One region of the Labrys sp. HAY1-8F genome, then DNA from elsewhere that is predicted to be linked to it. Evidence: predicted binding sites of a transcription regulator. Region 1 holds the regulator's gene; the other holds the start of a gene.

Region 1 (3,930 bases):
GCGACGGCCAAGGTTGCCGGCCAGACCGGCGTGGAGATGGAAGCGCTTACCGCAGTCTCCGTGGCCTGCCTGACCATCTATGACATGGTCAAGGCCGTCGATCGGGGTATGCGCATCGAGGCGATCAGGCTCGTGGAGAAATCCGGCGGCAAATCCGGCGATTGGCATGCGGAGGAAAATCGATGAGCCTGCTTCCCGTCGCGGACGCGCTGGCCAAGGTGGTTGCCGGCGTAGCCCCGCTTCCAACCGAAACAATATCGCTGCATGCCACGCGCGGACGTGTTCTCGCTTCGGCCATCACGGCGCTGAGGACCCAGCCCGGCTTCAACGCCTCGGCCATGGACGGCTACGCGGTGCGAGCGGCAGATGCCAAGGAAGGTGCCAGCCTCGAATTGATCGGAGAATCGGCGGCGGGGCATGGCTACGCCGGACGAGTTGGCGAAAACCAGGCCGTTCGCATCTTCACGGGTGCGCCCGTGCCGGATGGCGCCGACACAGTGGTGATCCAGGAGCACACGAGCCGCGAGGGCAATCGCGTCATCGTGGAGGCGGCGGCCAGGCTCGGCCAGCATATCCGGGCCCGTGGCCTGGACTTTGCCGAAGGACGGGAGGCTTTGACATCAGGCACCGTCATCGGTCCCCGCGACATAGCGCTTGCCGCGGCCATGAATCATCCTGCCCTGCCGGTCCGCCGCCGCCCCAAAGTTGCTATTCTCGCGACCGGCGATGAATTGGTACTGCCCGGTCAAGCCATCGGCGAGAATCAGATCGTCGCCTCCAACAATTTCGCCATTCGGGCACTGGTCGAGGCCGAGGGGGGCGAAGTGCTCGACCTCGGCATCGCCAGCGACGACTTCCCGGCCCTGGAAGCTGCCGTTCGGCGGGCTCGTACCGAGAAGGCGGATGTGCTCGTCACCATCGGCGGTGCTTCGGTCGGCGATCACGATCTGATCCAGACCGCGCTCACCCGCGAAGGCATGCGGCTCGGCTTCTGGAAGATCGCCATGCGCCCGGGCAAGCCCCTGCTGCACGGGCGGCTTGGCTCAATGCATATCCTCGGCCTGCCCGGCAATCCGGTATCCTCGGTGGTCTGCGGCGTCCTCTTCCTGGTACCCTTGTTGCGTACGTTGCTGGGGCGGGCCGATGCGGGTCTGTCCCGCCGCAAGGCCGTCTTCGCCAGCGCTTGGCCAGCCAACGACGTTCGTGAAGACTATATCCGTGCCCGCTTCGTGCTTGACGACACGTCAGACATCCTCAAGGTGAAACCGCTGGCGCTGCAGGATTCGTCGCTGGTGAGTGTGATGCAGCATGCCGACTGTCTGGTTGTCCGGCCGCCCTTTGCGCCGGAAGCAAAACCAGGCGATATCTGCGAGATCATCGATCTTCGTGCGGCCGGCTATTGACGCTACCCTTAACCTGAACTTCACAGTTGCAGAACACAGTAGGAACATGTAGCACTGTTCTTGTTTTGTTTACACCTTCACCGTGATTCGCGGCCGCCACGACGGGAAAGCCATGCTGACCAAGAAACAACACGAATTGCTTCGGTTCATTCATGAGCGCCTGAAGGAACAGGGCGTGCCCCCCTCCTTCGATGAAATGAAGGAGGCGCTGGACCTGCGCTCCAAGTCCGGCATCCACCGCCTGATCATGGCTCTGGAGGAGCGCGGCTTCATCCGGCGCCTGCCAAACCGGGCACGCGCGCTCGAAGTGGTACGCCTGCCCGAATCCGCCGTGCCAGGCGGCCTGTCGCTGGCCTCTTCGCAGCGGGGCTTCCGCCCCAACGTGATCGAGGGCAATCTCGGCAAGGTCCGCCCCGTCAGGCCGGAAATGGACGAGGATGTCGGCCGGCCGGTTCTGGTCCCGGTGATGGGACGCATCGCCGCCGGTACGCCGGTCTCCGCCATCCAGACCAAGAGCCATACCATCAGCGTTACGCCGGAAATGCTGTCCTCAGGTGATCATTTCGCCCTGGAAGTGCGCGGTGATTCAATGATCGAAGCTGGTATCTTCGACAATGACACCGTGCTGATCCGCCGCCAGGACCATGCCGATACCGGCGATATCGTGGTAGCCCTGATCGACGATGAGGAAGCCACGCTGAAGCGCTTGCGCAAGCGCGGCGCCTCCATTGCGCTGGAGGCGGCCAATCCGGCTTACGAAACCCGTATTTTCGGCCCGGACAGGGTACAGATCCAGGGTAAATTGGTGGGCCTGTTCCGCCGATATTGAGAGCATGCGAATTTGGTTCGCTTGCAATGACTGGCCTTCATACAGTCAGCGGCCACGCTCTGGAACGCCGTGACGTCGAGCGGTTGCTCAAGGAGCGCGCGCCGTATTGCCTTGTCGATTGTGAACTGGAGGAATGCGATCTTTCGCGTCTCGACCTGTCCCACTGGTCGTTCGAGCGTTGCATTCTCAAAAATGCCAAGCTGGTCGGCGCCAAGCTCGCGAATACGCTATGGCGCAATTGCAAGGCGGGCGGTGCCGATTTCCGTGGCACCGACCTCGAAGATGCTGCATTCCGCACGGGTGACTACAGCAATGCCAGCTTTCGACGCGCCAAAGCAGCCTCGGCGGTTTTTACCGGCTGCAAGCTGACAGGCGCGGATCTCTCGGAAATCGCCGCATTCGGGCTCGTTTTCGAGGAGGTCTTGCTTATGTCGGCGAAACTGCCGGCCTTTTCCTTTCGCAAGTCCACGCTACGCCGCCTCGACTTCACCCAGGCCGATCTGCGCCAATGCGATTTCCGCGATGTCATCTTCGAAGAGTGCAGCCTGCGCGATGCCAATCTGGTCGATGCCCGTTTTGAAGGAGCGGATCTACGCAGTGCCGATCTCGGCGGCTTGAAGCTTGGTGACGCCCGTTATTTCAAGGGCGCCACGATCTCGAAAAACCAGGCCGGCCAATTGCTAGCCGAGCTAGGCTTGCGGATCGCCTGAAGAAGGTCTGGAGTTCGCAGGCAAATCCGCTTGATGGTCGGGTAGCCTCCGGGTGTCTTCGAACTACCATCTGTCCGAAGACCCGGCCTGGCTGACAGCGCCGATCAGTCGACCGCGATCATGACGTCGGAGGCCTTGATCACGGCATAGGCGTTCTGGCCGGGCTTGAGCTGGAGATCATCGACGGCCTCATTGGTGATCGAAGCGGTAATGATGGTACCGTTGATCTCGAGCTGGATATGGGAGGTGGTCTGCCCCTTCGTCACGCTCTTGATCGTGCCCTTGATCTGGTTGCGGGCGCTGATTTTCATGGTCCGTCCTTTCTTGTGAGAATCTCGCGTCAGTTATCGGTTTCGGCGGTGACGCGGTCCATAGGCCTATCCGTCGCTGGGACTTGTACTGCCGCCTGGGGCAGAGGCTTCGGCGGCACAATCACCCGGCTCGGTACCCATGGACGGGACGCTTGGGGATGGCGGGCCATGACGAGACGCCAGCGCGGACTGATATCGCCGCTCGCCGACGGCTCTACATAAAGTGCTATCGAGCCGACCGCGCGAATCAACTCCCGGTCCATTACAACTCCAGCGGCGGCACAGCGAGCACCGATCGGAACCGGTCCGGCCAGGACGCTGACGCGTCCACAGTCCTCTTCGGCGGCGTTGCTGGTCTTGTCGAGCATGAAGATCCCGCCTCCTTCAATGGGCGCGGAACACCCTTCTCTGTCACATAGGCGCTGTGCGGCAAGGGTTGGATCCTCCGGCTTGCGCCGATCGCCCATGGCCAGCAGCCATTGCTGAACCGTAAAAGCATCGGATCGCTGCGCCAGCACGGTCAGTTGATCGCCCTTGCGAACGAGGGCCGCGTAGCCGTTTGCGCCGAACAGAGCTACCGGCAGCGACGCTGTCGCGGCCAGGGCAATGCCCCCGCCCAAAGGCAATAGGGCCAGCAGAGCAAGACGCGTGCGCAGAACGGTCAGCAGGACCAGCGT
Region 2 (3,930 bases), 2.3 Mb from region 1:
GGCGCTCGAGCTCCTCGACTTCGACAGTCTGAAGGACCTCTTCAGGCTTTCCGTGCTTGAAATAGACTGTAGCGCGCATTGCTGACCCTCCTGGAAAATGGGGAGCAGATACCGGCCGCCCCCGTCTCAAGACTAGATCCCGACTCAAGATTAGACCTGGGCCTGGCCGCCATCGGCGAAGAGCTCGGCGCCATTGACGAAGCTTGCATCGTCGGAAGCCAGGAATAGCGTCGCCTTGGCGATTTCCTCCGATTCTCCAACGCGACCGAGCGGAATGCGCGAAGCAAGGTAGTCCAGGAGGCCTTGCTGCTGCTCCCTGTCGTCACCGGCAAGCTCGACGAGGCCGGGCGTGCGGGTCGCACCGGGCGAAACGACGTTGACGCGGATGCCGGTGCCCTTGAGGTCGAGAGCCCAGGAACGGGCCAGGTTGCGGACGGCCGCCTTGGACGCCGAGTAAACGGAAAAAGCAGCAGTGCCTTCGGTACCGGCGGTGGAACCGGTCAGTACGACGGACGAGCCCTTGCCCAGCAGCGAGAGCGCCTTCTGCACTGTGAATATGACGGCTTTCACGTTGCGGCCGAAGGTGTCGTCAATTTGTTCTTCGGAGATCTGGCCAAGCGGAAGCATGCTGCCGCCGCCTGCGTTAACGACGAGGACGTCCAGGCGCCCCTGTTCCGATTTCACCTGAGCGAAGAGCCTGTCGAGATCGTCATTGTTGCTGGAATCTGCCTGAACACCGACTGCCCCTTTGCCGATCTCGGCCACTGCCTTGTCCAGAGCGTCCTTGCGGCGGCCGGTGATATAGACGCGGGCGCCTTCGGCCGCAAAGAGCTTGGCGGTCGAAAGGCCGATGCCGCTGGTTGCGCCAGTAACGACGGCGATCTTGTTCGCAAGTCTATTGGTCATCTTACTCTCCTGTTACTGGGCACGCGTAGCGGATCATCCCGAGCGAACGCGGCCAATGATGCTTTGAAACTGTTCGGGAGGTGGCGTTGGCCCTTGGCCTGTCGTTGCCGTCCGATGTGGAGAAGCTAATTCGTCAGTCCGACGGCGAGAAGCGGCCCGGTATGAAGAGATTATCCATTCACATGGACAATCTCGGGCACCTAGTCGCCACGCCTGGCGTCGACGCGCTCGAACACTTGCTGGGCCCAGTCCGCGAATGCCCGCAATCGAGGATTGGGAAATCTATCTGCGGGATAGACGAGGTGCAGGACGTGGTTCTCCGGCTTCCAGGCGGGAAGAAATTCGACCAGCGAGCCGCACTCAATATGAGGTCTTGCAAGGAAACCGAAGCTCTGCCCGATCCCCAAGCCGGCAAGCAGCGAATTGAGATGTGCGGTGCTCTCGTTGACCGAGAGGCCGCTCGCCGACGGGATGAACTCTATCCGTTCGTCAACCCTCTGGAAGCGCAATGGAAATCGTTTTCCAGACGATGCCGAAAAATAGCTGACGACCCGGTGCCCGTGGATATCGTCAGGGTGAGCGGGCGGCTCCCGACCTTCGAGATAACTGGGCGCTGCGCAGAGGACATAATCAAGCTCGCACAGCTTCCTTGCCTTCATCGCAGAAGCGACGAGGGAACCGCCACGGATGACGCAGTCTATTCCTTCGCCTATGAGGTCAGCGGAGCGGTCGCTGACGCCCAGAAGAAGGTCGATGTCCGGATACTGGCGTTGAAAGTCCGAGAGGCAGGGGATCAGTATCCTGTTTGCCAGAACCGATCCGATGTCCACGCGGAGCCTGCCCTTCGGGGTGCTGCGAGAGCCGGCGACGATGCCGTCCATATCGTCGAGATCGGCCAGAAGGCGCAGTGCGCGCTCATGATAGGCGGCGCCCTCCGTGGTCATTGTCACCGAGCGCGTCGTTCGCTCGACAAGCTTCGTTCCAAGATGCGCCTCGAGATCTTGCACCAGCTTGCTGACGGAGGAACGGGGCAGGCTCATTGCGTCCGCGGCCTTGGCGAAGGACCGGGCTTCGGCGACGCGAACGAAGGTGCGTATGGCGAGTATCTGATCCAAATGAGGCCTGCCTGATCGGAGCGCTGGGATGACTATACCCAGCTCGTTCGGCGTTTCCATTGCAGATCGGTACAAGTGTCTTGCCATGCGCAACGGTCACATAAACCACGAAGCGGTATCGATTTTGCAGTCTGTAATCACGTTTTGTTCTCATTTTGCTTGGCGATGCCGTGCTTCCCCGCTATCGTCGGGGAGGCTGACGGGGAAACGAGATGGTATCGCGCGTCGCGACGGTGGCATTCGAGGGCGTGGAAGCGCGCCAGGTCGACGTGCAAGTCCAGATCATGACCGGTTCGGTGGTGTTCACCATCGTCGGCCTGCCCGACAAGGCGGTGTCGGAAGCGCGCGAGAGGGTACGCGCCGCCCTCACCGCCGCCGGCCTCGCCCTGCCGGCCAAGCGCATCACCGTCAATCTCGCCCCGGCCGACCTGCCCAAGGAGGGCTCGCATTTCGACCTGCCCATCGCGCTCGGGGTGATGGCCGCCATCGGCGCCATTCCCCATGACGCGCTGGAGGGCTATTGCGTGCTTGGCGAGCTTGGCCTCGACGGCACCATCACCAAGGTCGCCGGCGTGCTGCCCTCCGCCGTCGCCGCCAATGGCCGCGGGCTTGGCCTGATCTGCCCCGCCGCCTGCGGGCCGGAGGCGGCCTGGGCCAGCCCGGAGATGGACATTCTCGCCCCCCGTTCGCTGATCCAGCTCGTCAATCATTTCAAGGGCACACAGTTGCTCTCCCGCCCGCAGCCGCGCATCGCCGCGCCAGCGGCCGCCCTGCCCGACCTCAAGGACATCAAGGGCCAGGAGACCGCCAAGCGCGCTTTGGAGGTGGCAGCCGCCGGTGCGCATAATCTCCTGATGATCGGCCCGGCCGGCTCCGGCAAGTCCATGCTGGCGGCAAGGCTGCCCTCGATCCTGCCGCCTTTGGTGCCAGCCGAGCTCCTGGAAATCTCGATGATCCATTCTGTGGCGGGCCAACTCGCCGGCGGCGAGCTCACCAGCCGGCGCCCCTTCCGCGCCCCGCATCATTCGGCCTCGATGGCGGCCCTGATCGGCGGCGGCATCCATGCCAGGCCCGGCGAAGTGTCGCTCTCGCATCACGGCGTGCTCTTCCTCGACGAGATGCCTGAATTCGCACCACAAACCCTCGATGCCCTGCGCCAGCCGCTGGAGTCGGGCGAGGCCGTGATCGCCAGGGCCAATGCCCGCGTCGCCTATCCCGCTCGGATCCAGCTCGTCGCGGCCATGAATCCGTGCCGCTGCGGCAAGGCCAACGATCCGGGCTTCGCCTGCCGGCGCGGGCCGGTTGAGCGCTGCGCCGCCGACTATCAGGCCCGCATCTCCGGCCCGCTGCTCGACCGCATCGACATCGTCGTCGAGGTGCCCGCCGTCTCCGCCGCCGACCTCATCCTGCCACCGCCCGCCGAAGGCTCGGCCGAGGTGGCGGCCCGGGTGGCGGAAGCCCGGGACCGTGCCGCCCAACGCTACCGCACACTCGGCCTGCCCGACGGCTCCACCAATGCCAGCGTGCCGGTCAATGTGGTCGAGGAGGTCACCCGCCCCGACGCGGGAGCCACCAAGCTTCTGCGCGATGCCTCGGAGGCCATGCGCCTGTCGGCCCGCGGCTTCCACCGCGTGTTGCGCGTCTCGCGCACCTTGGCCGATCTCGACGGCGAGACCGATGTCGGCCGCATCCACATCGCCGAAGCGTTGAGCTACCGGGCGAGGACGGACAGGGCGACGGTTCTGGCCTAGGCTCGACCTTATCACGCGCTATCTGCGACATGGACAGGCTGGCGACACGGCCGCCAAGCCGCTATCTGCAGACACACCCAGCCGATGTTCACCCGAGACATGTCATGCGCATACCCATCCTTCTCGCCTGCCTCGCCTTGCTCGCCGGCACCGCTGCT

The links. Region 1 encodes LexA, which represses DNA repair genes until DNA is damaged. Its sites were predicted from a motif close to TGTTCNNNNTGTGTTCNG; they were not measured.
Region 2: the regulator LexA is predicted to act here: its motif matches at 2,167-2,184, upstream of ACR9ZN_RS23500 (YifB family Mg chelatase-like AAA ATPase).

The regions. Positions count from the first base shown of each region.
Region 1 is NZ_JBPGWZ010000002.1:5,463,048-5,466,977, reverse strand. Features, by position in the region: gene moaC (cyclic pyranopterin monophosphate synthase MoaC) at 1-186, shown strand, start outside; gene ACR9ZN_RS34345 (molybdopterin molybdotransferase MoeA) at 183-1,403, shown strand; gene lexA (transcriptional repressor LexA) at 1,516-2,232, shown strand; gene ACR9ZN_RS34335 (pentapeptide repeat-containing protein) at 2,259-2,942, shown strand; gene ACR9ZN_RS34330 (TOBE domain-containing protein) at 3,047-3,253, opposite strand; gene ACR9ZN_RS34325 (ComEC/Rec2 family competence protein) at 3,283-3,930, opposite strand, start outside.
Region 2 is NZ_JBPGWZ010000002.1:3,123,556-3,127,485, forward strand. Features, by position in the region: gene ACR9ZN_RS23485 (alcohol dehydrogenase catalytic domain-containing protein) at 1-79, opposite strand, end outside; gene ACR9ZN_RS23490 (SDR family NAD(P)-dependent oxidoreductase) at 151-906, opposite strand; gene ACR9ZN_RS23495 (LysR family transcriptional regulator) at 1,107-2,021, opposite strand; gene ACR9ZN_RS23500 (YifB family Mg chelatase-like AAA ATPase) at 2,234-3,772, shown strand; gene ACR9ZN_RS23505 (hypothetical protein) at 3,877-3,930, shown strand, end outside.